3 regions of the Ochrobactrum sp. SFR4 genome follow, and region 3 is predicted to be linked to each of the others. Evidence: predicted binding sites of a transcription regulator. Region 3 holds the regulator's gene; each other region holds the start of a gene.
The links. The regulator LexA, encoded in region 3, represses DNA repair genes until DNA is damaged. The targets are predictions, from matches to a motif close to TGTTCNNNNTGTGTTCNG.
Positions count from the first base shown of each region.

Region 1: a site for LexA is predicted at 5,036-5,053, ahead of HBA93_RS09410 (PA0069 family radical SAM protein). Genes of this name have one in related genera too.
Region 2: a site for LexA is predicted at 3,773-3,790, ahead of recA (recombinase RecA). Genes of this name have one in related genera too.

Region 1 covers NZ_JAAPBB010000006.1:70,152-80,436, reverse strand. The annotation lists gene HBA93_RS09440 (tRNA1(Val) (adenine(37)-N6)-methyltransferase) at 60-842, shown strand; gene nhaA (Na+/H+ antiporter NhaA) at 995-2,176, shown strand; gene HBA93_RS09430 (S49 family peptidase) at 2,259-3,113, shown strand; gene HBA93_RS09425 (hypothetical protein) at 3,228-3,416, shown strand; gene HBA93_RS09420 (4-(cytidine 5'-diphospho)-2-C-methyl-D-erythritol kinase) at 3,426-4,349, shown strand; gene moaB (molybdenum cofactor biosynthesis protein B) at 4,363-4,911, shown strand; gene HBA93_RS09410 (PA0069 family radical SAM protein) at 5,181-6,365, shown strand; gene rnhB (ribonuclease HII) at 6,478-7,188, shown strand; gene HBA93_RS09400 (F0F1 ATP synthase subunit B) at 7,278-7,757, opposite strand; gene HBA93_RS09395 (F0F1 ATP synthase subunit B) at 7,769-8,380, opposite strand; gene HBA93_RS09390 (F0F1 ATP synthase subunit C) at 8,492-8,719, opposite strand; gene HBA93_RS09385 (F0F1 ATP synthase subunit A) at 8,901-9,653, opposite strand; gene HBA93_RS09380 (AtpZ/AtpI family protein) at 9,833-10,258, opposite strand.
Region 2 covers NZ_JAAPBB010000009.1:71,291-81,575, reverse strand. The annotation lists gene alaS (alanine--tRNA ligase) at 1-2,267, opposite strand, end outside; gene recA (recombinase RecA) at 2,565-3,650, opposite strand; gene HBA93_RS12580 (YiaD family glycine zipper/OmpA-like lipoprotein) at 3,969-4,631, opposite strand; gene HBA93_RS12575 (ABC transporter ATP-binding protein) at 4,872-5,873, opposite strand; gene HBA93_RS12570 (Gfo/Idh/MocA family protein) at 5,936-7,003, opposite strand; gene HBA93_RS12565 (carbohydrate ABC transporter permease) at 7,000-7,839, opposite strand; gene HBA93_RS12560 (carbohydrate ABC transporter permease) at 7,850-8,779, opposite strand; gene HBA93_RS12555 (ABC transporter substrate-binding protein) at 8,955-10,229, opposite strand.
Region 3 covers NZ_JAAPBB010000003.1:94,151-104,435, forward strand. The annotation lists gene gltX (glutamate--tRNA ligase) at 1-703, opposite strand, end outside; gene HBA93_RS04570 (ComEC/Rec2 family competence protein) at 961-3,504, shown strand; gene lexA (transcriptional repressor LexA) at 3,723-4,445, opposite strand; gene HBA93_RS04580 (molybdopterin molybdotransferase MoeA) at 4,652-5,872, opposite strand; gene moaC (cyclic pyranopterin monophosphate synthase MoaC) at 5,906-6,382, opposite strand; gene trpC (indole-3-glycerol phosphate synthase TrpC) at 6,386-7,183, opposite strand; gene trpD (anthranilate phosphoribosyltransferase) at 7,185-8,207, opposite strand; gene HBA93_RS04600 (SurA N-terminal domain-containing protein) at 8,260-10,149, opposite strand.

The sequences.
Region 1 (10,285 bases), on a different contig from region 3:
TCGGTTAAAGCCGGTTTGATTGCTTTCAGTCTGCAACAAGTCAGGAAATTGCCGCCTTTATGTCTGTTCCGTCCAGCTCTTTGCCCTATGGCGAAACTCTCGATGCCTTTCACCGCGGTGCATTCTATCTGGTGCAGCCATCCGCCAAAGGTCACCGTTCGGGGATTGATGCCATGATTTTGGCAAGCGCGGTGCCAACGGATTTCGAAGGTACAGTAGCAGATCTCGGTGCCGGTGCCGGTGCGGCGGGACTGGCCGTTGCCTCACGCTGCGCAAGCACAGATGTCACCCTGATTGAACGCTCACCGGAAATGCTGCTCTATGCGGAAAAATCCTGCGCATTGTCCGAAAATGCACATATGCATAGCCGTCTGTCCTGCCTGCAGGCTGATGTGACAATGACCGGCCCTGCCCGTCATGAAGCAGGGCTGGCTGATAATCAGTTTGACTATGTGATTATGAACCCGCCTTTCAACCAGAGCCATGACCGTGCCACGCCGGACGATTTAAAGGCGCAGGCGCATGTAATGCATGAGGGCATGTTTGAAAGCTGGATACGCACGGCATCGGGCATTTTACGTCCGCGCGGACGTATTTCGATTATTGCGCGCCCCGCTAATCTGAATGAAATTCTGTCCGCGATGGAGCGCCGTTTTGGGGGCATCGCAATTCTCCCTCTCTATGCCAGACCGGATGAGCAGGCCATCCGCGTCGTAATTACGGGCATAAAAGGCAGCCGCGCTCCGGTTTTTCTTGCGCCGCCGTTAATTTTGCATAAAAGTTCCGGTCATGAATTTACGCCACGTGCAGAAAGCCTCATTAATGGTTGCGACAGCCTGTAACGGTTGTTGTTCAGGAGGACGGAGCACATTTTCCCGAACACACGGACTGTTCAAAGAGGCCTTTCGCTCTATCTAAGGTGCGGAACTCTGAAGACAGATCAAGGGGTGAGCGTTGTCAAAACGTTGCCCGCAAAGAAAAAGGCCGATACCGGATGACACAAAGCCAGACCAAGCGCCCCTTCTCAACGCTCCGCCATTGGCTCGACAGTGAATCCGCCAGCGGTATCGCTCTGATGATTGCCGCTGCTCTGGCTCTGATCGTTGCTAATTCCCCGCTTGCAGCCACATATTTTCAGGTTCTGGAGAGCAAACTCGGCCCGATGAGCGTTCTGCACTGGATTAATGACGCACTGATGGCCGTCTTCTTCCTCCTCGTGGGCCTCGAAATCAAACGTGAGTTTCTCGACGGCCAGCTTGCCAGCTGGTCGAACCGCGCCTTGCCGGGCATTGCTGCTGCCGGCGGTGTGATTGTTCCGGCATTGATTTTTGCGGGCTTCAACTGGTCAAATCCTGAAACCATTCGTGGCTGGGCTATTCCCTCGGCGACTGATATTGCCTTTGCACTCGGTGTGCTGTCGCTGCTCGGACCGCGCGTTCCGACCAGTCTGAAAGTCTTTCTGGCGACACTCGCTATTCTCGACGACCTTGCCGCCGTTGCCATTATCGCCGTGTTTTACACTGCCGATATTGCCACGCTCTATCTCGCCGGTGCTGCCGGTATTTTTGCGCTGATGTTTATTCTGAACAAGATGGGCATTATGCGCCTCACCCCGTATCTGATCCTTGGTGCCGTGCTTTGGTATTTTGTGCTGCGTTCCGGTGTTCACGCGACTGTTGCCGGTGTGCTGACAGCACTGACTATTCCGATCAAGCCTGCACTTGGCCGTCCTGATGATATGAGCTCCCCTTTGCACACGCTGGAACATGCGCTGGCAAAATGGGTCGGCTTTGTCATTGTACCGATCTTCGGTTTTGCCAATGCGGGCGTTTCCTTTGCCGGTATGAGCCCGTCGATCCTTGGTGACTCGCTCACACTCGGCATCGCACTTGGTCTGTTTGTCGGTAAGCAGTTTGGTGTCTTCGGTGCTGCATGGATTGCTATCCGCGCAGGGATTGCCACCAAGCCGATGGGAGCAAGCTGGACACAGCTTTACGGCGTGTCACTGCTCTGCGGTATCGGCTTTACCATGAGCCTGTTCATCGGCCTGCTGTCCTTTGACAATGATCTGCTTCACAGCGAGACCAAGATTGGTGTTCTGCTCGGCTCCCTGCTCTCTGCCGTCTGTGGCTGGGCATTGCTGCGCATTTCCACACGCAACCGCGCTGCAAAATAACAGGTTCAGTTTTCACCCGCTGTGGCTATAACAGCGGGTGAAAACTATTTTATCGTCTGCATTTTCACACCGGAGATTTTCAGTGCCGTCACTTATCAGCCGTGTTATCCCGCGCCGCTTCCGGGCTTCCAGTGTTGAAATTCCGGTTGTCCGGCTGAGCGGTGCGATCATGACAGGCAACAGCCCTTTACGGCAAAATCTGTCGCTCGAAGGCATCGCGGTTCAGCTGGAAAAAGCCTTTGACAACAAGCACAGTCCCGCTGTGGCGCTGAGCATTAATTCCCCCGGCGGTTCACCGGTACAATCGCGGCTGATCTATAAGCGTATCCGTGACCTGGCCGAAGAGAAGAACAAGAAAGTCCATGTCTTTGTTGAGGATGTGGCAGCTTCCGGCGGCTATATGATCGCTATTGCCGGAGACGAGATTATTGCTGATCCGTCTTCCATTCTGGGTTCGATCGGCGTGGTTTCCGCGTCTTTCGGCTTTACCGAACTGATCAAAAAAATCGGCGTCGAGCGTCGCGTGCATACGGCCGGCAAAAACAAAGCCACGATGGATCCGTTTCAGCCGGAAAAGGCATCGGATATCGAACATATCAAAGCGCTGCAGCTGGAAATTCACCAGACATTTATTGATATGGTGAAAGAGCGCCGCGGCAGTAAATTGCAGGACAATGATGATCTCTTCACCGGCCAGTTCTGGACAGGTATTACAGCTTTGCAGCTTGGATTGATTGATGGTCTGGATGATATGCGCTCACATCTGCGCAAGCTTTATGGCGAAAAAACCAAACTTAATCTGATCCAGCCTTCGCGCGGGCTGCTGGGGCGCAAAAATACCGGCGGTATTTCTCATGCGCAAATGCTTGGCGTGGCAGGTGAAAGCCTGATGAATGTGCTCGAAGAAAAAGCTCTTTGGTCACGCTATGGCCTGTAACAGGCTGAGCCTATCATAATATCATCAGAATAAGATGCTATAAGAGCTTCTTGAAACAAAGTCATAGCCTGACTAAATCAACAGGCACTGTTATTTTTCCGGAAAGGAGCCGGTATGCCACAACTGATTTTTCTGATCCTTCTGGTTGCAGCTGCGATCTATGGCTATCGCTCCTTCAAACGCGAAGCAGCACGTGTTTCCCAGAAAGTCCGTCAGGCAGAACAGGAAGCCCGTACAGGTGCCAGCGGCACACTGGTGCGCGACCCGAAAACCGGTGTTTACCGTCCGGCAGAAAAAGACTGATCCCAGCGCATGCCAGATATTTTATCTTCACAGGCAGCGAGCCAACAGACTGCCTCACATCTTCGCGCCACAGCCTATGCCAAGCTTAATCTGGCATTGCATGTGACCGGACGGCGCGAGGACGGCTATCATCTGCTGGATACGCTTGTTGCCTTTGCCGATTATGGTGACGAACTCACAGTTTTCCCTGCGCAGGAAGACAGTTTTACGCTTTCCGGCCGCTTTGGTGCGGGACTGCCAGCCAATAGTGAGAACCTCGTTTTAAAAGCGCGAGATCTTCTGCGTGCGCATTATCCGCAGCACAGCTCCGGCGTTGCCATTCATCTGGAAAAAAATCTCCCTGTTGCTTCCGGTATCGGCGGCGGGTCAAGCGATGCCGCCACAGTGCTGGCGCTGCTTATGCGCCTGTGGAATATCGAAGCGGAACAGGCGTTGCTTGAGCAGATTTCTCTGCAGCTTGGCGCCGATGTGCCGATGTGTCTGCATGGCCAGCTCTGTGGCGGTGCATTGATTGCCAAGGGTATCGGTGAAGATATGCAGAGGCTGTCCGGCCTGCCTGTGCTGTCGCTGGTGCTTGTGAATGACGGAACAGCAATTTCCACGCCGCAGATTTTCAAACATATGCAGAAGCGTGATAATCCTGCGCTTCCGGAACTGACACGCTTGAATAATCAGGCAGAGCTTTGCAGTTTCCTGCAATCAACCCGCAATGATCTGTTGCCGCCTGCTACAGAACTTGCATCGCAATTGCCGGAGATTCTCCAGACTTTGCGGGACAGCGGCGCACAATATGCGCAAATGTCCGGCTCAGGCGCGACCTGCTTCGGTATTTATGATACAGCGGATCAGGCGCAACAGGCGGCAATGCATTTGCAACAGCAAAATCCGCATTGGTTTGTCTGCGCAACCACGACCCTGCCCGATAAAATTTAAACCGGAGACAGCCATGTCCGATACAGTCAAAGCCGAACGTCCGTTTATTCCGGTGGGTATTGCTGTACTGACTGTTTCAGACAGCCGGACATTGGAAACAGATACATCCGGTGCATTTCTTGCCTCCCGTATTGAAGAAGCAGGCCATCTGCTGCGTGACCGGCAGATCGTGACTGATGATGCTGCCAAAATTCGCGAACTGGTTGTGCAATGGTCCAAAAATCCGGCAATTGATGTAGTGATTACCACCGGCGGCACCGGTTTCACCGGACGCGATGTAACGCCTGACGCCTTGGAGCCGGCCTTCGACAAGCGTATGGACGGGTTTTCAGTGATCTTCCATCAGCAATCCTATGCCAAGATCGGCACCTCCACGATCCAATCCCGTGCAACGGCCGGTCTCATCAACCAGACATTTGTTTTTGTGCTGCCGGGCTCCGGCGGTGCCTGCCGCGATGCATGGGACGGTATTCTCGCCCAGCAGCTCGACTATCGCCACCGCCCGTGCAATTTCGTTGAAATCATGCCCCGTCTTGATGAGCATTTGAAACGCAAAAGCTAGAGCATAATTCCTTAAGCTGGGATCGGTTTAAAGTGAAATTATGCTCTAATTTTAAAAGTGTTAGAGCGACCTTTGTGTGCAGGTCTGGCACACGGCGCTCTAATTGCGGAAAAGACATAAATTAAGTTCTTGCTTTGTTCTTATTTTCAGATTAAATTTGAACCATAAACGGCGCATCAGAGTCGCATAATTCGCGCCGTATTCATTGCTTCATTTTGATTGTTTTGCTCCGGTCATGCTGTCACGGCATTTCCGGTAAGGAGAAAGCTATGGCAATTTTACAGGAGGTTTTCGGACCAGCCGATCAGGCCGTCTTCTCCCGTTCGGCTGTCTTCGGATCGGAGCGCACAGATCAGGCAAATGCTATTGTTGACGGCACCGGCTTACGTATTGACCACAGCCGTCGTCGCGGACGTGGTGCCGGTATCAATCCTTCCGGCCGGTTTGAAAGTCAAACACGTATCGACAGTGATGACGGCTGGAATTCACTGGAAGAGCTGGAGCCGTTCAAAACAGAAGTCCAGATCGAAAAGCCACGCACCATCATCACCCGCAATGACTCACCGGATATTAATTTCGACCGCTCAATCAATCCTTATCGCGGTTGCGAGCATGGCTGTATTTATTGCTTCGCACGCCCTACGCACAGCTATATGGGACTGTCTGCCGGTCTTGATTTTGAAACCAAACTTTTTGCCAAACCCAACGCAGCACGACTACTGGAAAAAGAACTTTCCAAAGCCGGTTATATTCCCAAGACGATCGCCATTGGCACCAATACAGACCCTTATCAGCCGGTAGAAAAGAAATGGCGGATTATGCGGGACATATTGAGTGTGCTGGATGCTGCCAACCATCCCGTCGGCATCATTACCAAATCCGCGCTGGTAACCCGCGACATTGATATTCTCGGTTCAATGGCCGAGCGTGGTTTGGCAAAAGTTGCTCTCTCTGTCACCACGATGGATGCCAAACTAGCACGGAATATGGAGCCCCGCGCCTCAACACCAGGCTTGCGTTTACAAGCCATCCGGCAGCTTAATGAAGCAGGTATTCCGGCATCGGTGATGCTTGGCCCGGTGATCCCCGGCATCAACGACCACGAGATTGAACGCATATTGGATGCCGCCTATGCGATGGGCGCGCGCGAAGCCGGATATGTCTTGCTACGCCTGCTTTATGAAGTGGCGCCACTCTTCAAGGACTGGCTGCTGCAGCATTTTCCTGACCGTTACCGCCATGTCATGTCCCTGTTACGCTCAATGCGCGGCGGCAAGGACTATGATGCGGAATGGGGTAAACGGATGCGTGGTGAAGGCCCTTATGCGTGGCAGATTGGCCGCCGCTTTGAGATTACCTGTAAAAAGCTTGGGCTGAATATTCATAAGCGCCGACTGCGTTGTGACCTGTTCGCCCCGCCGCAAACAAGCAGTGTTCAACTCTCGCTTTTCTGATCTGCCCTCCAGCAGATATAGGCTGCCCGTCCTTTTGCCGGCAGCCTTCCACATCGTGCCCCCCTTTTGCGATGTGGCTTGCGGAGAATTAGATAGGATGCAATCTCAGCACATGAGTAAAGCACCATCTGATTCTCCGCTTTTTTCTGAAAAGCGATCAAAATCGCCAGCCAAGACAAAGGCTGACAAGTCTGAAATATTCATACCGGATTACAGGCATGAGCAGCAGTTGCAAGCTCAGGGTTACAAACTGATTGCAGGGCTCGATGAAGTCGGCCGTGGTCCTCTTGCAGGGCCTGTTGTTGCTGCCTGCGTGATCCTTGATCCTGATAATCTGCCTGAAGGTCTGGATGACTCAAAGAGGCTCACCGCTGCCAAGCGCAACCGGCTGTTTGAAACAATTATGGAAAAGGCTGTTGCCGTCACATTATGCAGCCTCAGTGCGCGTGCGATTGATGAAAGCAATATTCTGGCGGCATCCTTGCTGGCGATGAAACGCTGCGTTGATGCGCTGACGGTTCAACCCGATTATGCTTTGATTGACGGTAATAAAACACCAAATGGTCTGCCCTGCCCCGCCATGACGCTGGTGAAAGGGGATCAGCGCTCTCTGACCATTGCTGCAGCCTCTATTGTGGCCAAAGTCACCCGCGACCGGATGATGGAACGCGCCGGTCTTATTCATCCGGCCTATGGTCTTGAGAAACATGCCGGCTACGGCACTGCCGCGCACAGAGATGCGATTGAAACGCAGGGACCGGTTGCCGGTCTACACCGCTACAGCTTTGCGCCGATCAAAGGACGCTGGACGGCCGACGCATAAGTTTCGGCCAGAACAATGCAAATGACTGATATTCAGACATAAAAAAACGCCGCATATTGCGGCGTTTTTTTGAACTTTATGAACTGCAATCAATTCAGGTTGGTTTTAACCTGATCCAGTGATGCTTTGAACATTTCACCGGCAGCTTTTGCGTCCATTTTATTTGCAATCAGCGAACCGGCAGCAGCAACAGCGATTTCCACTGCAGATGCACGAACCTGATTAACAGCATCACTTTCAGCCTGAGCGATTTTCTGTTCAGCCAGTTTGTTGCGGCGAACAATGTAATCTTCCGACTTCGCTTTTGCTTCGCTCAGCAGAGCTGCAGCTTCACGCTGTGCAGCAGCAACGATTTCGCTGGCTTCTTTTTCAGCTTCTTTGCGCTTGCGATGATATTCAGCAAGCAGAGCCTGAGCTTCTTCACGCAGGGTGCGTGCTTCGTCCAGTTCCTTGGCAATATTTGCAGCGCGTTCATCAAGCGAACGGCCGATCATGCCAGGCACTTTAAGATAGGCCAGCAGCGCCAGGAAAATGATCAGACCGACGAGGGCAATAAATGTTGCATCCATAATGGTCTCCCTTACGCGCTGACAGCTTTAACAGCAGCCGAGATTTCAGCTTTATCGGACTTGCCGCCAAGCAGTTTCTCAACGATTTCTGCGGTTGTTTCTTCAGCAATCGAGCCGAGATCGCTCATCGCTTTTGCCTTAATGGCAGCGATGCGTTCTTCAGCTTCAGCCAATTTCTTTTCAAGCGATGCTTCAACGGTTTTGCGTTCGGCATCAATGTCATGCTTTGCCTTGTCACGGGCTTCCTGACCGATAACAGCCGCGCTCTTGCGGGCTTCAGCCAGTTCCTGCTCGTAAGCAGCAATTGCATTGTCAGCATCGGTTTTCAGGCGTGCAGCCTGTTCCAGATCCTGTGCAATACGGTCACGACGCGTTTCGATGACGCCGCCGATACGTGGCAGCACAACGCGCGACATGAACAGATAGAACAGCCCGAAGGTAATCGCGAGCCACAGAAGCTGCGATGCATAATGGGTGGAATCAAATGGTGGAAACACGCCTTTACCGGCATCGTGCGCCACACCTGTTTCAGTGTGCACAACAGAGTTGCCACTGTCAGCTCCCGACACTGGTGCCGGCTGAGAGTCAGTTGCGGTTTGGGCAAACGCCGTGGACACGAACATCCATTTTCCCCTTATCACTCAGGCTTAATAAACGATAACCAGCCGCATATGCCTTCAGGTCTCACAAGGAGATTTTTGCATATGCGGCCGATTTAATCCGGCAGCTTAAGATTAAACTGCGAACAGGAGCAGAAGCGCGATGAGCAGCGAGAAGATGCCCAGAGCTTCAGTTACGGCGAAGCCGAATACCAGACGGCCGAACTGGCTGTCAGCGGCAGACGGATTGCGCAGTGCACCCGAAAGAAAGCTACCGAAAATGTTGCCGAGGCCGAGAGCCGTACCGGCCATACCGAAACAGGCCAGACCTGCGCCGATGTACTTTGCTGCTTCCGCTTCCATGTTAAGCTCCTTCTGGATTGATATAAATGCGGATTTCAGTTCTGGCGGAAACCCGCCGGTGATATTTCAGAGCGACCTGTTATTTCAAAATCATGTGTCAGACACAGGTATTTTCAAAATGCAGAGCCTGATTGGTAGATAGGCAAGACTGCTGCCCGATAACGGACAGCAGTAATTTCAGTTAGTGACCGTCCGGATGAACTGCATCATTGATATACATGCAAGTCAGAACAGTGAACACATAGGCCTGCAGGAATGCGACCAGGAATTCCAGACCGGTAATAGCAACGGTCATAAACAGAGGCAGGATCGCACCACCAACACCGAGCGGACCGAGTGCAGCCATGGAAACCACGAAGCCTGCGAAAATCTTTACGGTGATGTGACCGGCCAGCATACTGGCGAAAAGACGCACAGAGAGACTGATCGGACGGGACAGGAAAGAAATGATTTCAATCGCGGATACCAGCGGCACGATAGCCATAGGAACACCGCTTGGCACGAACAGCTTGAGAAAGCGGAAACCGTGCTTGAAGAAACCGTAAATAATCACTGTTCCGATCACCAGCAGCGCCAGTGCGAAAGTAACAATAATCTGACTGGTTACGGTATAAAAATACGGGAACAGGCCGATAAAGTTTGCTACAAGGATGAATGTGAACAGAGAGAACACAAACGGAAAAAATTTCATCCCATGAGAACCGGCAGAATCCCGCAAAGAGGACGCCACAAACTCATAGGCCATCTCAGAAACTGACTGCAGACGTGTCGGAACAATGCCGCGACCTGCCGATGTCAGAAACAGAAAAGCGGAAGCGGTTACGACAGTCAGCACCATAAAGGCGGACACATTCGTAAACGACAGATCGACACCGCCGACATCGATAGGAATCCATCTGGAAACCTGAAACTGATGGATCGGATCGTTTGCCACCTTAACCTCACCTGTCACCCGTGCCCGAAGGCGTTACATTCATGCCCGAGGGCGCTTCTCAACCGCAAACTTGCGTTCCGGCCTTTTCAGAACACTCAAAAGCAAATTTGCCTGAGCCGCACTGTTGCCTTTACAGGCTTATTCACTGCCGTGCATATGAAGGATAACCTTTATGCACATTATTTTTCTTTCTGTTGCTTATCGCCCACATTATTGCCGCTTTCTGCAACATATCCTGCCGAGCGTAAAACATTCAGAGTACCGGCACCGAATCCCAAGAAGAGAAAGATAATCAATCCCCAAGGGTTCGTACCCAGAACACGGTCAAAAAACCAACCCAGAACCGCACCTACCACGATACCAGCAACAAACTCGCTGGATAATTTCATGGCCTGCGCCATAGAGCTTGCGTTTTTCTCAGCCTGTTCGTCTTTTTTGGTTTCCACCCCCACGCCCTTAGCAGCCAAATGGCTTTCAAGCTTACGAAGACGGTCGTCCAGACTTCCCTGAGCGCCTGCCTGTGATCCGGCCAGAACCGGACCATCAGCTTCGCTTGCCGTATCATCGGATTGCTGAGGCTTTTCGGGTATTTTCCCGACTGCCATTCATGCCTCCTTTGGCAAGAAAACCGA
Region 2 (10,285 bases), on a different contig from region 3:
AGCTCTTTTTCAAGCTTACGGCGTTCATCAATCAGACTGTTCACGCGATCAAGCGCTTCAGACGATGTGGTCTTCAGAGCAGATGCAATCGCTTTAACACGGTCATCCTGTTCTTCCAGATAAAGACGTGCGGCCTCACCGGTCAGCGCTTCCATACGGCGAACACCGGCCGCAACCGCACCTTCCGACACGATGCGAACCAGACCAATATCACCGGTCTGACGGACATGCGTACCACCGCACAGTTCCAGAGAATAAGTTTTACCGGCTTTATCGCCCTGTGTCGCAGTGCCCATGGAAACCACGCGCACTTCGTCGCCGTATTTCTCGCCGAACAACGCCATAGCACCGGCTTCAATCGCATCATCCACGGCCATCAGACGGGTAACAACCGGCGAGTTCTGCAGAATGATTTCATTAGCAATGCTCTCAACCTTGCGCAGCTCTTCTTCGCTGATCGGCTTCGGATGCGAAAAGTCAAAACGCAGACGTTCAGGAGCAACGAGAGAGCCCTTCTGCGCTACATGATCACCAAGCGTTTCGCGCAGTGCTTCATGCAGAAGATGGGTTGCCGAGTGGTTGGAACGCATACGTGTGCGGCGATCATGAGCAACGACCAGCTCAACCGCATCACCGGTTGCGAGCTTGCCTTCGCGGATCACAGCCTGATGGACAAATACACCATCAGCTTTCTTCACTGTGTCGGTCACTTCAATGACAAAACCATCGCCATAGATGAAACCGGCATCGCCCTGCTGACCACCGGATTCCGCATAGAATGGTGTCTGGTTGACGATAATGCTGACAGTTTCGCCCTGCGCAGCCTTGTCAATGATTTGACCATCACGCACCAGAGCAGTCACAACGCCTTCAGCTTTCTCGGTATCGTAGCCGAGGAATTCTGTAGCGCCGACTTTGTCACGTACCGAGAACCAAACCCGTTCAGTCGCAGCATCGCCCGAACCCGACCAGTTGGCGCGCGCTTCGGCCTTCTGGCGCTCCATAGCCGCACTGAAACCATCTGTATCAACAGTAATGCCACGCTGGCGCAAAGCATCCTGCGTCAGGTCAAGCGGGAAACCATAAGTGTCATAGAGTTTGAATGCAGTCTCGCCATCAAGGCTCTGACCTTCACTCATATTCTCTGTTGCATCACTGAGAAGACCAAGACCGCGCTCAAGTGTCTTACGGAAACGGGTCTCTTCAAGCTTCAGCGTTTCAGAAATCAGAGCTTCTGCACGCACCAGCTCCGGATAAGCCTGTCCCATTTCGCGAACCAGTGTCGGCAGCAAACGATACATCAGCGGATCGCGTGCACCAAGCAACTGTGCATGACGCATGGCACGACGCATAATACGGCGCAGCACATAGCCACGACCTTCATTGGACGGCAAAACACCATCGGCAATCAGGAAGCTGGCAGAACGCAGATGATCGGCGATTACGCGATGGCTGGCGCGTTGTCCGCCTTCAGCCTTCACGCCGGTTGCCTCCTCCGAAGCACGGATCAGTGCTTTGAACAGATCAATATCATAATTATCGTGCACGCCCTGCAAGACGGCAGCGACACGCTCCAGCCCCATACCTGTGTCAATCGACGGGCGTGGCAAATCAATGCGTTCTTCTTTTGTAATCTGCTCGAACTGCATGAAAACGAGATTCCAGATCTCGATGAAACGGTCACCGTCTTCATCTGCCGATCCCGGAGGGCCACCCCAGATATGGTCGCCGTGATCGAAAAAGATTTCCGAGCAAGGGCCGCAAGGGCCGGTATCGCCCATCGACCAAAAATTGTCATTGGTTGCGATACGGATGATACGGTCATCCGACAGACCGGCGATCTTTTTCCAGTAATTCGCAGCATCGTCATCCGTATGATAAACGGTAACAAGCAGCTTATCTTTGTTCAGACCAAATTCTTTGGTGAGCAAATTCCATGCAAAGGTAATTGCCTCTTCTTTGAAATAATCGCCGAAGGAGAAATTCCCCAGCATTTCAAAGAAAGTGTGATGGCGTGCAGTATAACCGACATTGTCCAGATCGTTATGTTTACCACCGGCGCGCACGCATTTCTGCGCAGTCGCTGCACGGCTGTAAGGGCGTGTTTCAAGACCGGTAAAAACGTTTTTAAACTGTACCATACCGGCATTGGTGAACATCAAAGTCGGGTCATTGCGTGGCACAAGCGGGCTCGACGCCACCGCTTCATGGCCATTCTTACGAAAATAATCGAGGAATGTTGACCTGATCTCGTTAACGCCGCTCATTATTCACCTTTGGGTTCTGCCCGATTTAAACCGTAGTAACACGGCCTGTCATATCTCAAATAAGTATGGGATCCGGTTTGCGCAACAGCTTGATCCGGCCAGATAATTACCCGATCGCCTTCAGCATGTAACCATATCCGTTATTGTTACTGCCTGCTTTTAAACAGATGATCATGCAGTGTCCAGATATCCGCCCATATATCTGCATGCATAGAAGTGCCGCAGCAACAAAATACCCCGCATCACGGCATGTAATGCGGGGTATTGCGATCTTATCAATGATCTGAGCGCAATAAATTACGCTTCAGCGGCATCCGGCGCATCATCGCCTTCAGGTCCGCCGTCCAGCATCTGCTCCGCAATCAGACCGGCATTCTGACGCAGGGTCAACTCAATCTCATTGGCCACTTCCGGATTTTCCTTCAGGAAGTTTTTCGCATTATCGCGCCCCTGACCAAGACGCTGCGAATTATAGGAGAACCATGAACCGGATTTCTCAACAATACCGGCCTTTACACCAAGATCGATCAACTCACCGGTCTTGGAAACACCGGCACCATACATGATATCGAACTCAACCTGCTTGAACGGAGGAGCGAGCTTGTTTTTAACAACCTTAACGCGGGTCTGGTTACCCACGATTTCATCGCGCTCTTTGATCGAACCGATGCGACGAATATCCAGTCGAACCGAAGCATAGAATTTAAGCGCATTACCACCGGTCGTGGTTTCAGGCGAACCGAACATCACGCCAATTTTCATACGGATCTGGTTGATGAAAATCACCATCGTATTGGATTTGGAAATCGAAGCTGTCAGCTTGCGCAATGCCTGACTCATCAGACGTGCCTGAAGGCCCGGAAGAGAATCACCCATCTCGCCTTCAATTTCCGCACGCGGTGTCAAAGCTGCAACGGAATCCACAACCAGCACATCAATCGCACCGGAACGCACCAGCGTGTCAGTAATTTCCAGCGCCTGCTCACCGGTATCCGGCTGCGAGATCAAGAGATTTTCCAGATCAACACCGAGCTTGCGGGCATAAACCGGATCAAGTGCATGTTCAGCATCCACGAACGCACAGATACCGCCTTTTTTCTGCGCTTCGGCAATCGTGTGCAGCGCCATTGTTGTTTTACCCGAGCTTTCAGGCCCGTAAATTTCAACAATACGCCCTTTCGGCAAACCACCAACGCCAAGCGCAATATCCAAAGACAGCGAACCGGTCGGGACAGTTTCAATTTCCACTATCTTGTCATTCTGACCAAGGCGCATGATCGAGCCCTTACCGAATGAGCGCTCAATCTGTGACAGTGCCGCGTCCAGAGCCTTTGATTTGTCCACTGATTTATCCTCAACAAGTCGTAATGAATTCTGAGACATTTTACACTATCCCTTTGCGTCACTTGAAGTCCGCAGAATGAAACTTTATGGATAATATGTATCCTATTTGTTCTCAATTCGCAATAGGATTAAGTCATTGATTTTAAATCAATATAACATTTTGTTCTTCTGATGTTCTAATTTACAAATAATGCAACACTAAAAAAGATTTCGAAAATTAAAACAAGACGGGAACGGATTTAATCAAAAGTCGATTCGATCATTTTGTCTTACCCGTGCAGACATATACCCTTCCGGCAGACAATAAAAAACCGCCCCGGTATGACCGGAGCGGCTCTTTGAAATAGCTTTAAAGCCTTAAACGCCTTTGAGCGGGGAAATTTCGATTTCCACGCGACGGTTCTGGGCACGGCCATCCGGTGTTGCATTGGAAGCAACCGGCTGGGTTGAGCCAAAGCCCATAATAGCAAAGCGACGGCCATCAATGCCCTGACCGCTCAGATAATTACCAACGGACATAGCACGACGCTGAGACAGATTCTGGTTATGTGAAGCAGAACCTGTTGAATCCGTATGGCCTTTAATATCAACCAGAGTCTTGTCGAACTTACGCAGAACAATCGCCACTGAAGACAGTGTCGAATAGAATTGCGGCATTACAACATCCTGATCGGTGTTAAAGGTAATGCTGGAAGGCATGTTCAGAATGATGCGGTCGCCATTACGGGTAACCGATACGCCGGTGCCCTGCAGCTGTGCGCGCAGTTCATTTTCCTGACGATCCATATAGTTACCGATTGCACCGCCACCCAACGCGCCAAGACCGGCACCGATCAGAACAGCATTACGCTGCGCAGTGCTCGAACCGCCGACCATCAGACCACCCAGCGCACCAACAGCGGCACCGATACCTGCACCGCCGGCAGTGTTAGACATCTTCTGTTCGCCTGTATAAGGATCCGTTGTACAACCGGCCAGAAAGGTCGCAGCGGTTGCGGCAATAGCAATCTTTTTCAACATGGTTCAATTTTCCTGATTCAAGATGTGCCGCAGGATAACGGCAAATACGGCAGCATGTTGGTTAATTTTGGACGCAAGGTCAAATTCATATCGCAAAAAGGGTGTTTTAAAGTTTCATACTTTAACAAACCCGCTTTAAAACGGACAACCACGACCATAGTTGCCCGTCATTTCAGACAATACAAAATAACAACCGGACAATCTGTTCAGGTTTTCCGCTTATTTTAAGAATCGCAATGCTTAGCGAATTGCCCGCGCCTCACCGTCGAAGCGATGAATTTTACCGCTGTCCGGCGTCGCATAAACCTGCGCGCCTGCCTCAATACGATACTGACCGAAAATACGCACTGTCAGCAGTCCTGCAGCCTCTGTATCAATATAAACGTTGGTATCCGCACCGAGCTGCTCTACATGCACCACGGAACCTTTCCACTGGCCTGAATTTGTATCCAGCGTAATATGTTCCGGCCGGATGCCGATGCGCTTTGCCTGACCGTCATTCAGCGCAGCAGCATCGACGAAATTCATCTTCGGCGAACCGATAAAGCCCGCAACAAATTCATTATCCGGTGCATTATAGAGATCCATCGGTGCGCCGACCTGCTCAATACGTCCGGCATTCAGCACAACAATCCGGTCTGCCAGTGTCATCGCTTCCACCTGATCATGAGTAACATAAATCATAGTCGCGGACAGCTGGCGATGCAGTTTGGCGATTTCCAGACGCGTATTCACACGCAATGCCGCATCAAGATTGGAAAGCGGCTCATCGAACAGAAACAGTTTCGGCTCACGTACCAGCGCACGGCCAATCGCCACACGCTGACGCTGACCACCGGAAAGCTCAGCCGGACGGCGCTGCAAATAGCTCTCAAGCGATAACATACCGGAGGCCTGCGTGACCCGCTCATTAATTTCAGTTGCAGGCTTACCAGCCTGCTTAAGGCCAAGCCCCATATTGGCTTCAACTGTCAAATGCGGATAGAGCGCATAGCTCTGAAACACCATAGCGATACCGCGTTTGGCAGGCGGCGTCTGATTGACCACCTGATCATCAATACGCACTTCACCGGAATTAGCATCTTCCAGCCCCGCAATAATACGCAGCAGTGTGGATTTTCCGCAACCGGACGGCCCGACGAAAACGACCAGTTCCCCGTCCCGCACATCCAGATCGATACCTTTGATAATATCGACCTGACCATATGATTTACGGATATTATTGAGTTTCAGAGTTCCCAAAGTCGTTTTCCTGTCAGAATGTTTTCAAGGCCAAAGCTACGCAATGCAAATCGCAGGCTGTTTTATAATTTCACAGCCAGACCGCTGCGCACGCTTTCATCCGCGGCAAGACAAATACGCAAAGACTGTACCGCATCGTCCATATGGCGGGTCAGATCAATCTTCTCTGTAATCGCCTTCAGCATGAACGCCTGCTCGCGGTCGCACAGTTCCTGATGATCCGGCTCGCCCTGCATAGAAAGCAATTCATCCTGTTTCTTGAATTTGCCCTCGGCATCGGTTGCGGCCTGATGCACACGAATGACAGATGTTTTGGTGTGGGTGTTAATGTCAGCGGAGCTTGCGCCCTCTTCCATAACAATCGAAACACAGCCCTTCGGCGAGATCACATCTTTCACGAAGAAAGCCGTTTCCGACATCATTGGACCCCAGCCGGCTTCGTACCAGCCTACCGAGCCATCCGCGAACAACACTTGCAGATGACCGTAATTATACATGCCTTCCGCAACTTCATCGCTCAGACGCACGCCCATGCCGCGCACTTCTACGGCCTTGGCATCGGTGATCTGGCACATCACATCCAGATAATGCACACCGCAATCGACAATCGGCGATGTGGCTTTCATCAGCTGCTTATGTGTCTGCCAATGGGCGCCACTGGATTGCTGGTTCAAATTCATACGGAAGACATAAGGCCCGCCAAGATTGCGCGCTTCTTCAATCAGGCGAACCCATGACGGATGATGGCGCAGAATATAGCCGATCACGAGCTGACGGCCTGTTTCTTTGGCTTTTGCCACTACGCGTTCAGCATCCGCCACGGTTGTCGCCAATGGCTTCTCAACAAAAACGTCGCTGCCTGCTTCCATAGCCATAATCGCATAATCGGCATGGCTGTCCGAATAGGTCGCCACACAAACCAGATCAGGCTTGAGCTGCTGCAGCGCCTCTTCATAGGAGGTCAGCAGCGGATAGGAGCGCAGTTCTTCAGGCAGATTGATGCTTGAGCGATTAACCAGACCGACAATCTCGAAGCCCGGATTTTTATGATAGACCAGCGCGTGGCTCAGCCCCATATTCCCCAGACCGGCGACCATTACGCGCAGTTTTTTTGCCCCTACTTCATTCATTTGACTGCTCCTGCGGTAATGCCGCGAATTAACTGACGGGAGAATATGAAATACAGGATCAGTACCGGCAGGATCGCCAGCGACAGCGCGGCCAGAACCGCATTCCAGTTGGTTACATATTGCCCGATAAACATCTGTGCGCCCAGCGTAACGGTTTTGGTTTCCTCAGACGGCGCAAGGATCAGCGGGAACCAGAGATCATTCCAGATCGGGATCATCGTAAACACCGCAACTGTTGCCATAGCCGGACGCACCAGCGGCAGAACAAGGCGGAAGAAAATACGATATTCACTCAGACCATCCATACGGCCGGCATCTTTGAGGTCTTTCGACACCTGCCCCATAAATTCAGACAGGATGAAAATCGCCAGCGGCAGCCCCTGTGCCGTATAAACAAGGATCAGCGATGTCAGCGTATTCACCAGACCACTGGCCACCATCAGCTCCAGAATGGAAACCGTACCAAGGCGGATCGGGATCATGATGCCCAAAGCCAGATACAGCCCCATCAGCGTATTGCCGCGGAAGCGATATTCCGACAGTGCGAAGGCGGCCATTGCCCCGAAAATCAGCACCAGTGCAATCGCAACCACTGTGACGATCATACTGTTCTGAAAATAGAGGAAGAAATTACCCTGCGTCATCACCGTCTGATAGCCGACCAGACTGAATGTTTCCGAATTTGGCAGTGACAAAGGCGAGCGGAAAATTGCCGCCTTGGTCTTGAAGGAGTTTATGATGATGATCACCACCGGAAACAGAGCGATCAGCGTATAGAGGATAAGGATCGCATGGGCGGCGATACTGCGTACCGGAGACTGGGTTGCGCGGCTCATATTATTATCCTCAGAACTGGTAGCGACGCAGACGTCGCTGAATACCGAACAAATAGACACAGACGCCGATCAGAATGATGAAGAACATCAGCGAGGCGATCGTCGCACCCATGTTCTTGTCGCCAACCTGAAGCTGGAAGCCGAAGAAGGTGCGGAACATGAATGTGCCGAGAATATCGGTGGAGTAATTCGGCCCTGCCAGCGCACCCTGCGCCGAATAGATCAGATCGAACGCATTGAAATTACCGACAAAGGTCAGAATGGAGATAATCCCTATGGACGGCAGGATCAGCGGCAGTTTGATCTTCCAGAACTGCGACGCGCCGGTAATTCCGTCGCATTCCGCAGCTTCAATAATCTCGTCAGGAATAGACAGCAGCGCCGCATAGATCAGCATCATCGGAATACCGATAAACTGCCAGACTGAGATCAGGCCAAGTGCTGTCAGCGCATATTCTTTCTGGCCGAGCCATGGTGCAAACAGGCTTTTCAGCCCGACCAGATCCAGCATATTCGGTGCCACGCCCCAAAGCGGTGACAGGATCAGCTTCCAGACAAATCCGACAATCACAAAGGACAGAATGGTCGGAATGAAAATCGCCGAGCGGTAGAAAGCGGCAAAGCGTAATTTCGGATGGCTGAGCAATGCGGCAAGCAAAATACCGATCGGGTTCTGCACCACCATATGGATGACAAAGAACCACATATTATTGCCCAGCGCGTTCCAGAAGCTTGCAGACCAGCGCTCATCGCCAAGCAATGTGCGGAAATTATCCAGACCGACAAAAAAACTTTGCTGATTTTCGACGCGGAACAGCGACAATTGCATGGTTCCGAAAAGCGGCAGGATCATAATAGCCGTATAAACCAGCACCGCCGGTGCCAGAAAAACCGCTATATGCCAGCGGAAAGGCGGTTTGCTTGTCGAGTTTCGCGCCATACCGGTCGTAAGCTTTCAAACAGGGCATTTCCGGCAGAGCAACTTTAGTCTTGTGCCGGAACATGCATAAAAAACAGGTAACAATAATAACACGGCAAAAAAGCCACCCGCCTGCTCACGCACCACATATTCATCAGACAGTGGTACGGGTTGCGGCGAATGGCTTTAATTCATGTTACTTCGCAGGCTTGTACCAGCTGTCGAGGCCTTTTTGCAGCTTTTCGCCAGCCTGTTCAGGTGTCACTGTACCATTGATAACATTGGCGGATTCAATCCAGGTTTCGTTCTCCAGATTTGGTGTACCGCGTGAGAGGATCTGGTAGGTCGAACGGATGGTCGACTTACAATCCTTACGCCAGCCAACCATTTCCGCAGCCAGCGGGTCTTCCAGTTTGATTTCATTGGAAGACAGGCTGAAGAAGCCCGGCAGCGCATTTGCATAAATGGTTGCGAATTCATCCGATGCCACCCAGTTCAGGAACTTGGCTGCAGCTTCCGGATTTTTGGTCTTGGCATTCATGCCGATACCCAGATCATTGTGATCGGAGATATAGCAGGTGTCGCCGTCTTTACGAACCGGAGGCGGAAACGCGCCCATTTTGAAATCAACCTGCGGGTTGAAAACGCTGATTTCCCATGAGCCGGTCGGGTAGATTGCGGCGCGACCGAGGGTGAACAGATTCTGGCTGTCCGGATAGGTCTGTGCTTCAAAGCCGTCGCCCAGATAATCTTTCCATTTTGCAAGAGTCTTATAAGGGTCAACCCAGTCCGCATCGGTCAGTTTCTGTGTACCGGCGATCAGAGCTTTACGGCCTTCCTCACCCTTCCAGTATGTCGGGCCGATATTCTGATAGCCCATCGTTGCGGCTTCCCAGAGATCCTTGGTGCCCATAGCCATCGGAATATAATTGCCGTCAGCTTTGATCTTGTCGAGCGCTGCGAAGAACTCTTCTTCAGTCTTAGGAACGCTGACGCCTACTTTTTCAAAGGCATCTTTGTTATAGATGAAGCCGTGAATAACCGAGGCAACCGGCACGCAGAAAGATGTCTTTCCGTCATCGGTCTGCCATGCGGATTTCGCCACATCGCTGAAATTCTTCATACCATCGAGATCATTGAGCGAAGACAGCTGACCTTTTTCATAAAGCGCCAGTGACTTGTCGAACGGACGGCAGGTGATGATATCACCGGCAGTACCGGCATCAAGCTTGGCACCCAGCGCCGCATCATACTCGGTCGGTGTTGAAGGATTGAAGGTAACTTTAATACCCGGATTGGCTGCTTCAAAAGCCGGAATGAGCTTTTCCTGCCAGATCGGCAGATCATCATTACGCCAGCTTTCAATGGTCAGCGTTACATCCTGTGCCGAAGCAGCCGATACAGCACCCAGTACGGAAGCACCAAGAACACTTGATGCCAGCAAAGCGGAACTGAAGTTTTTAAAATTCATTTTACTCTCCCCGCGCGCACTCATTCAGAGGCGTCATTGAAATATGTTTGTTTCTG
Region 3 (10,285 bases):
CATGGATCAGCGGGATATGGGACATTTTAGGCACATCCCAGCCCATTGCCTGATAAATAACTGTCTGGCGGGCAGCATTGGTCAGATGGTCATCACCACGGATAATATGGGTAACGCCCATATCATGATCGTCGACCACAACCGCATGCATATAGGTTGGCGCGCCGTCGGAACGCAGAATGATGAAATCATCCAGATCTTTGTTCGGGAAACGGACTTCACCCTGCACATCATCCATCACAACAGTTTCGCCTGTCTGAGGCGCTTTAATGCGGATAACCGGCTTCACACCTGCCGGTGCTTCCGACGGATCACGGTCACGCCAGCGGCCGTCATAACGCGGCGGGCGACCTTCAGCACGCGCCAGCTCACGCATCGCATCCAGTTCTTCCGGTGAGGCATAGCAATAATAGGCTTTACCGGCCTTCACCAGTTCTTCAGCAACTTCGCGGTGGCGCGGTGCGCGTTCCCACTGGGAGATAGCATCGCCGTCCCATGTCAGGCCGAGCCATGTCAGGCCTTCAAGAATAGCGGCCGTTGCGGCCTCGGTGGAGCGCTCGCGGTCGGTATCCTCAATGCGCAGCAGCATCTTGCCGCCGGTATGTTTGGAATAAAGCCAGTTAAACAACGCTGTACGTGCGCCGCCGATATGCAGATAGCCGGTCGGGGAAGGCGCAAAGCGGGTAATAACGGGTGATGACATCGGTCGCTCCGTATCTGCGGTAAAGTTACAGGATCTTACGCTTATATCCGAATATATCGCCTAAAGAATGTAACTGACCGCCTCTCGATTTCTTGTGCTGTTCATGTAGCATAGGCAGCACAACGTGCAAGACTTGATGCAAAAATCAAAGCAGAGAACCGGTGTTTAACGCCGCTCAATGCAAGATTCCTGCGTGAAATAGGCTGTTTTGGACGTATAATTGTGCAGCTGTCAGGTGCGGGGGCAATTCAGACAGCATGGCGAATGGTTATGACGGTGAATGTAGTCATCAGGCAGGCAAGACTGAGTCCCGTTATGATGATGACGGGGCGCAGACAAGTGCTGCCCGCAACACTTATTCTCGCAGGCTGACAGTTGAGCAAACCATGCTTGGTTTTGCTCCTGTGCCAGATTCGGAGATTATTCCCGATGATGGTGCTGTTTATAGCGGACGAAAGCGGGCACTGATTATCCGGCTAAATCTGCGGGAATATTGGCAGCGTTTTCTGGATGATATCTGTGATGCTCTGCTGTTTGAATATGAACGCGGAACGGTTTTCCTGTTACTGGCCGTTGCGAGTGGTGCAGGGGCGGTTCATTATTTTTCCCTGAGGGCTGAACCATACTGGATAGAGCTGTTTGTACCGGCATTCTTGTTGATCTGGCTGTTGTTTTTGCTGCGTGATACGCTGATCAGGCGTGTCAGCCTTGTGCTGATATTAGCCTTTATGACTGGTATGCTGGCTGCGAAATGGGAGACGCAGCGCTATGCAACGCAAATGCTTGGCAGTTCTGTGTCAACCACTTTGACAGCGCGGATTGTCTCGCTCGAACAGGAGGCTGAAGACAATGGCAAAGCCGGACGCTGGCGTATTGTTGCCGATGTGCTGACAACGGAAAAACCGCATCTGCGCTATGCGCCGCAGCGATTGCGGCTCTCTGCACGTGATTTACCTGCGCAGGCTGAAACCGGTTCTGTTCTGAAAGGGGCGGTGCGATTGCGTCCCCATGGCGGGCCGGTGCGTTCCGAGCAATATGATTTCGCATTTCATGGATATTTTCGCGGCATTGGCGGTAATGGCTTCTATCTCGGTGTACCGAAACTGGTTGATGGTGAATTTGCCGGTGATGCAGTGTCAAAGAGCTGGACTGCGTCCGTTGAGGCATTGACCGGTCAGTTGCGGGCGATGATAGGCGGGCGGATTATGCAGGCACTGTCCGGTGAAGAAGGGGCGGTGGCCGCAGCGCTGATCTCCGGCCAGCGGGCAGGGATCAGCGAGATAACCAATGAGGCGCTGCGCATTGCAGGGCTGGCGCATATTCTCTCAATTTCCGGCCTGCATCTGGCGCTGGCAGCGGGTATAGTCATGGTAAGCCTGCGAGGTATTGCCGGACTGCTCCCATCTTTAGCGCTCTATTATCCGGTGAAGAAAGCCGCCGCACTGATTTCACTGTTTTCCTCCGGTTTCTATCTGGCTTTATCCGGTGCTGATGTGGCGGCACAGCGTAGTTTTATCATGCTGGCCGTGATGCTTTGTGCCGTGATTTTAGATCGCAAAGCTCTGACCTTGCGTAATCTGGCGATTGCAGCGCTGTTTAGTATTCTTGTGACACCGCATGAAATCTTGGGGCCGAGTTTTCAGATGTCCTATTCTGCAACCGGTGCGCTGATTGCAGGTTTTGCGTGGTGGAAATTACGCAAGAGACAAAACAACGAACGAGTGACGCGACAGACGGGATTGGGGAGCAAGCTCAGGCTTTGGCTGGGCGGAGTTGCGGGGACATCACTCTTGGCCGGCATCGCCAGCGGGCTTTTTGCAGCCTTTCACTTTAACAATATGGCACCGCTTGGAATGCTGGGAAATGCACTGGCATTGCCGGTGATCTCGGTGCTGATCATGCCTTTTGCGGTTCTGTCACTATTGATGATGCCATTGGGGCTTGAATGGCTGCCTTTACAGGTAATGGGCAAAGGCATTGAACTGGTCAAATGGATTGCCCATTTTGTTGCCGGACTTTCCCCTGATCTGATACCCGGTCTGTTACCCGTGCCTGTAGTGTTGTTATGGACGGCTGCTCTGCTTACAGCAATGATCCTCAACAGTCATTTGCGGCTGATATCGTTGTTTTTTTTCATGGCTGGCGGGATCGTGCTGAGTATGAATACTTTGCCGGATATTATTATCTCGGAAGATGCCAGACTGGTTGCTGTGCGTCAGAATAATATTCTCTATGTGAACCGCCAGCGACCAGCTGCGTTCACAACTGATAACTGGCGCAAGGCCTATAGAATTCATGAGATTAAAACGCCTGATAAGAGCAGTGCGGCACATTCCGGAGGTTTTGTCTGTGAGGATGGGTTATGCAGTTTTGATCTGCAAAACGAGCAGGTGCTGGCTTATGCCGAAAACCGGCCTGCTGCAGATATCGCCTGTAATATCGGTGACATTATCGTTCTCGCTTATGCGGGAAACCTATCGTGCCCTGACATAAATGAAAGTCGCATTACACCGGCAGTAACGCGAAAAGAACCAGTTATAATCACCCGCCAGCAACTGGCATTACGAGGTGTGGCGGAGATTTATCTGAAACCGGATAGTCGTAGTAATACAGACATAGCGCAAATTCATACTTCAGATATGTTGCAAAGCTCTGTTTCCGGAATGCGGATACATCAAGCTGGTTCAGCATACCAGCCGGAACAGGATTCGGTCGTGTTTGCAGTGGGAGAGCCGCAACGACCTTGGCATGGCTATCGTCTCTGGTCCCGTGCTGCCCGCAATCTGGAAGATCCGAAATAGGACTGTCACGCCTGTTCAATGAGTGCCGCAATTATGAGTGCATAGTTGTGGTACAAAGATGCACTAAAATATGTAATTTACAGAGTGCGATCTGTATCGCTCTGTTGGTCAGAACACTGTCAAAATGACCTGTCATGTTTCATTCAAAAATGAAATATCTGTAATCAATCGTCTGAAGTCGAAAACCGGCGGTTGGCCGGTTTTCGCTCCGATGCATATTAGTAGCGGCGTACCAGACCAACCAGCTTACCCTGAACACGCACACGGTCAGGACCAAAAATACGGGTTTCATAAGCAGGGTTCGCAGCTTCAAGCGCAACAGATGCGCCTTTGCGGCGGAAGCGTTTCAGTGTCGCTTCTTCATCATCGACCAGAGCCACAACAATTTCACCGGCATTGGCGGTATCACCACGGCGGATAATCACTGTATCGCCATCGAGAATACCGGCTTCGATCATCGAGTCACCTTTGACTTCCAGCGCATAATGCTCACCGCTGCCAAGCATTTCCGGCGGCAGGGTAATCATATGGGTTTGTGATTGAATGGCGGAAATCGGTACACCGGCTGCAATACGTCCCATCACCGGAACACTGATACCGGCAGGTGCTTCCGATTCTGTCGCAGGCGCGGCTTTTTTAGGCAGTTCGGTGACATTCTTTTTGCTGAGATCGCCTTCAATGACACTTGGTGAGAATTTCTTCTGGCTGTTGAGACCCGGCGCAATCGAGTCCGGCAAACGCACAACTTCAAGCGCACGCGCTCTGTTTGGCAGACGGCGGATAAAACCGCGTTCTTCCAGAGCTGTAATCAGACGGTGAATACCGGATTTGGAAGCGAGATTGAGCGCCTCTTTCATCTCGTCAAACGAAGGGGGAATGCCGCTTTCCTTCAGGCGGTCATGGATAAACAGCAATAATTCATGTTGTTTACGCGTCAGCATTATACGCTCCCAAAGCCTTTATATTATCTGCCGGTTACTAAAATTATGGTGGCAGATAATGAAGTCGTGCAGACTAAACGCATAACCGCATGCACGGGGCGCGGTAGCGAGAATCAATTTTTAAAACAAACCCAGAACGAACACTATATGTTCCAGTATTGTTCTGCAAGGCTTTAAAAGTGATTAATCCGATTGTTTAAAGAATTTCAGCGTATCATCAGGATCTGACAGCGATCACCGGCTTTGGCTGCTTCCGCAAAAGGCTCACGGATCAGCAGAGCATCCGCGCAGGTAATGACGGTCAGCATGGAGGAATCCTGCACCGGCAGAGGCGTTGCCAGTAACTCACCGTCGCTGTTGCGGGTCAGAGTTGCACGGGCGTAATCACGGCGGTTACCATTGGCGGCCATGTCCTGTGCCAGTCTGGCGCCGGCAATATATGTGGTCGCGGCTTTACCTGCCAGACGCGCAACCAGAGGTGCCAGAAACACATAGGAGCAGACGAGGCTGGAGACCGGATTGCCGGGAAGTCCAAGAACGAGCAGGGGCGCTTTGCCTTCGCGATCCAGCTGGCCGAACATGAGTGGCTTACCCGGACGCATGGCGATTTTGTAAAAGCCGAGTTCAACGCCGCAATTGGTCAGTGCCTTATGCACCAGATCATGATCACCGACAGATGCGCCGCCCAGCGTAATCAGAATATCGGCCTCCGAAGCAGCGACATTACGAATGGATTGCTCGATAAGGGCCAAATCATCCGGCACAATACCAAGATCATCTGCCGTGCCGCCATTGCGCCGTACAATTTCTGCGACACCATAACTGTTGGAGCTGACGATCTGATCTGCCGCAGGAACAGTGCCTGCAGGTACAAGCTCATTACCTGTAGCAAGAATAGCTGTTTTAGGGCGTTTATAGACCTGCAATTGCGCATGGCCGGACGCTGCCGCTAAAGAGAGCGATGCCGGATCAAGCAGATGACCGGTTTGCAGCAAGCATTCACCGTCTTTAAAATCCAGCCCGCTGAACCGGATATGACGGCTTTTGCTCACATCCCGTAACAGTGTAACCAGATTACCTTCCTGCTGCGTGTCTTCCTGAATGACAATCGTGTCGGCACCGGCAGGCATTGGCGCACCGGTAAAAATACGCACAGCCTCACCGGATTTGAGCATGCCGTCAAAGCCTTTGCCTGCAGCAGATTCGCCGATGACTTTCAATATAACGGGCAGCTGCTCGGCATCGGCAAAGCGTATGGCATAACCGTCCATGGCCGAGGCATCAAAAGGCGGTTGATTGAATGAGGCAAAAATCGAAGTGGCGAGAACACGATCACCGGCTTCATGCAGGGCGACGTGCTCATGGCCGGAAGGCATTTTATCCGCCAGCAAAAGCCGCAAAGCCTCATCAACCGGTAATAATGCCATGAAACCTACCCCGTAAAAAATAAGAGCGATATGCTAAGAACGCTGCCAGTCGCCGGATTTACCGCCGGTTTTGCTGTCGACGGCTATATTGCCTATGACCATGCCTTTATCGGCAGCTTTTGCCATATCATAAATCGTCAGGCAGGCGACGGAGACAGCCGTGAGTGCCTCCATTTCCACGCCGGTTTTGCCGGTCAGTTTGACTGTCGCACTAACCCGCAAGCCAGGCAGTGCCTCATCCGGCTCGATATCAACCGAGACTTTGCTCAGCATCAATGGATGGCAAAGCGGAATCAGATCAGAGGTCTTTTTTGCAGCCATAATACCGGCAAGACGGGCGGTGCCGATAACATCGCCTTTGGCGGCATTGCCGGAAAGGATCAGCTCAAGCGTCTGCTTTTGCATCGTGACACAGCCCGATGCGGTCGCAATGCGCACAGTGTCGGTCTTGTCACCGACATCGACCATATTCGCAGCGCCGCTTTCATCGAGATGTGTCAGCTTGCTCATAACTTACTCTTTGCCGGTCAGGAGTTTGCGGGTTGCTCTGGCCACATCCTGCTGGCGCATTAGGCTTTCACCGATCAGGAAGGTGGAGATGCCGGATTTCTGCAAACGCAGGCAATCATCATGCGTGAAGATACCGCTTTCACCAACCAGAAGACGGTCATCCGGCACCATGGCTGCCAGACGTTCAGATACTGCGAGATCGACTTCGAAAGTGCGTAAATTACGGTTGTTGATGCCGAGCAGACGCGAGGACAGTTTGAGAGCCCGTTCCATTTCAGCTTCATCATGCACTTCGATCAATGCATCCATGCCGAGTGAAAAGGCTGTGTCTTCCAGCTCTTTAGCCAGTTCATCATCAACACTTGCCATGATAATGAGAATGCAATCTGCACCCCAATGACGTGCCTCATAGACCTGATAAGGATCAAACAGAAAGTCCTTGCGCAGGGCAGGAAGGGAACAGGCCGCGCGTGCCTGTTGCAGGAATTCCGGTGCACCCTGAAAACTTGGTGTATCTGTCAGAACTGAAAGACAGGCCGCACCACCATCTTCATAGGCTTTTGCCAATGCAGGCGGATCAAAATCCGGACGGATCAGACCTTTGGACGGGCTGGCTTTTTTGATTTCCGCAATCAGACCGAAAGAACCGGCAGCCTGCTTTGCTTCCAGTGCTTTAAGGAAGCCACGGGCAGGTGACTGATCGGCAGCAGCTTTTTTCACGTCTGCCAATGGCAAACGTGATTTGGCTTCTGCAATTTCAACAAGCTTATAAGCTTCGATCTTTTTGAGGATATCGGTCATTTCATTCACTTGTCTTGCTGTTCGATACAGCAATCAGCTGATCGAGTTTGGCTTTTGCCGCGCCGCTGTCAATCGACTGGGCAGCAAGGGCAATACCTTCTTTAATATCTCTGGCTTTACCGGCAATGACGAGTGCAGCGCCGGCATTGAGCAGCACGATGTCACGATAAGCACCGGCTTCGCCGCCAAGTACGCGCAGCAGGGCTGCCGCATTATGCTGGGCATCGCCGCCCTTGAGAGCGTCAAAAGCTACGCGCTTCAGGCCGGCTTCTTCCGGTGTGATTTCAAATTCGGTGATTTCACCATTTTGCAGTGCTGCAATATTGGTGGTGCCAGCGGTGGTCATTTCATCCAGACCATCACCATAAACAACCCAGACATGATCGGAACCGAGCTCTTTCAGCACTTTGGCAATCGGCAGTACCCAGTCGCGGGAGAAAACGCCGACAAGCTGATGTTTAACACCAGCCGGATTGGCGAGCGGGCCGAGCAGGTTGAAAATTGTGCGGGTGCCAAGCTCTACACGGGCAGGGCCGACATGACGCATTGAAGAATGATGCATCGGCGCGAACATAAAGCCAAGACCTGCATCATGAATGCAGCGGCTGATGGTTGCCGGATCGGCTTCAATATTAATGCCGAGCTCTGCCAGCGTATCTGCCGCACCGGAGCGGGAGGACAGAGCGCGGTTGCCATGTTTGGCAACGACCACACCTGCGCCCGCAGTCACAATGGCTGCACAGCTGGACACGTTATAAGAGCCGGACTGATCGCCGCCGGTGCCGACAATATCAATTGCACCGGCAGGTGCATCAACGGGGATCATTTTCGCCCGCATTGATTCTACAGCACCTGCAATTTCCGCAACGGCTTCACCGCGCATACGCAGAGCCATCAGAAAACCGCCGATCTGGGCAGGGGTGGCGGAACCGGACATCATAATGTCAAACGCTGCTTTGGACTCCGCCTGAGTTAAAGGTGTGCCTGTAACAGCTTTGGCAATGTAGCTTTTGAAATCTGACATAGTGTACTCGAATCTTTAGTGAGGCTCCGCCTGCCTTCAAAGAGAGAAGGCGTTAGAAGGACAGAGCCTGATCCATCAGGGTCTGATTGATTTTAACCGGATATTCGCTCTGCAGACGGCCAACCAGCTGTTCCAGCAGGTCGTCGCCAATGCGTGAGGAAATCGCATCGCGTGTGCCCTGTGGCAGGCTTTCCGCGCTGACACCGGCAGGCTCAGTTGTCTCAATCACTTTGAACAGGATCTGGGTTTCTTTATTGATGCCGCTTGCAACGCCTGTGAGATTGTCCGCGCCGCCGAAGATCTGTGCAACCGCAGCCTCTGACAGTTCAGAATCTGTAGCCGTACGGGTCAGGCCGCGTTTGGTCAGTTTTTCAACGCCGGCTTCCTGAGCAAGAACGTCCAGAGTTTCACCGGCTTCAAGGCGCTTGCGCAGCTCTTCAGCTTTGGTTATCAGGCGCTTTGCTGCTTCATCCTGTTTCCACTCGGCTGCAACCTGATTTTTGACTTCATCAAATGTTTTGTCACGGGCAGGTGTCACGCCATCCAGCTGATACCAGATATAGCCACGGGTCGGGGTTGGCAGTGCATCATTATCAATGCCCTGATCAGACTGATAAACAGAGGTCAGGAAGGACGGCAGCTGCGGCAGATCGGCAACCGGCTTACCGTCCGGAGCATTACCGTTCACATCAACAGCTTCTACGGTTTTAACTTTAAGTTTCAGCTTTTCAGCAGCCTGCGCCAATGTTGCGCCATTACCGCGTTCTTCTTCAAATGAGTCATGAACCGCATTCAATGAGGTCAGCGCCTGTGTCAGAGCCAGAGTTTTGCGGATTTCCGGTGTAACTTCTGCTTCTGTTTTCACAGCTGCAGGCTCAATTGCGCTGACATGCAGCAGCACAGGGCCGAATGCGCCTTTTACAACATCGCTTGTACCATTGGCAGGCAGTGCGAAAGCCGCATCAGCAATCACTGCATCTGGCAGATCGCCTTTTACAAATGTGCCGAGTTTAACATCTTCAGGCTTTTTACCGCTCTGGGTAACGAGATCAGCAAAGCTGGTGCCGGATTTGATTTTATCCGAAGCCGCTTTTGCTTCTTCTTCATTAGCGAAATTCAGCTGCTCAAGAGTACGCTTTTCTTCTGTTGAGAAGCGGGCGATGTTCTTTTTGTAATATTCCTGAATCTCTTCCGGCATAACATCAGCTTCGTTGACAATGTCCTGCGCTTCAAGCGGCACATAGCTGACTTTACGATATTCCGGTGCGCGGTAATTGCCGAGATGGCTGTCATACCATTTTTTCAGTTCAGCATCGTCAGGTGTAGCAATCGTGTCAGCTTTTTCCTGAGTTAGGGTAATGTAATCAACCGTGCGGCTTTCACCGTCATAAAGCGCCAGTGCCTTGAACAATGTGTCCGGCGCGCTCATGCCGTCTGACACAGCTTCAACGATCTGCTGACGCAGCGCATATTTAGTGCGGCTGTTGAAATAGTCCTGTGCGCTCATGCCGGCCTGACGCAGCACTGCGTTAAACTGGGTGTTGGAGAAGCGGCCGCTGGAATCCAGAAATGCCTGATCTTCACCGGTGAGACGGGCGAGGTGGTCTTTCGACATGCCCAGTCCCATCTGGCGCGCCTGTTCATCAAGCAGTACGCCTGCAACCAGCTGACCGGTTACCTGTGACGGAATACCAAGTGCTTTAGCCTGATCGCGGGTAAGCTGCTGGCGGAGCTGGTTGGAAACAGCAATCACCTGACGGTCATAGGCCAGACGATACTCAGTCGGCGATACGGATGAACCTCCGGCTTCCAGAACAGCATTGCCGCCAAAACCTTCACGGAACACATCTGCGATACCCCATGCTGCAAAAGAGAGGACGAGAAGACCGAGAAAGAATTTCGAGACCCATGATTTGGATGCAGTGCGCAAGCTATCAAGCATAGAAGTACCTTTGTGGAGTAAACTCACTTTGTTAAATAAGGGGATAGCCGCCGATGATAATGCAGTCAAACGGAAACCTGCCTTCTGGGCACTAAGAACGAAAAGAATTGTGGCATTATTGCTGTTAAAGCCATGT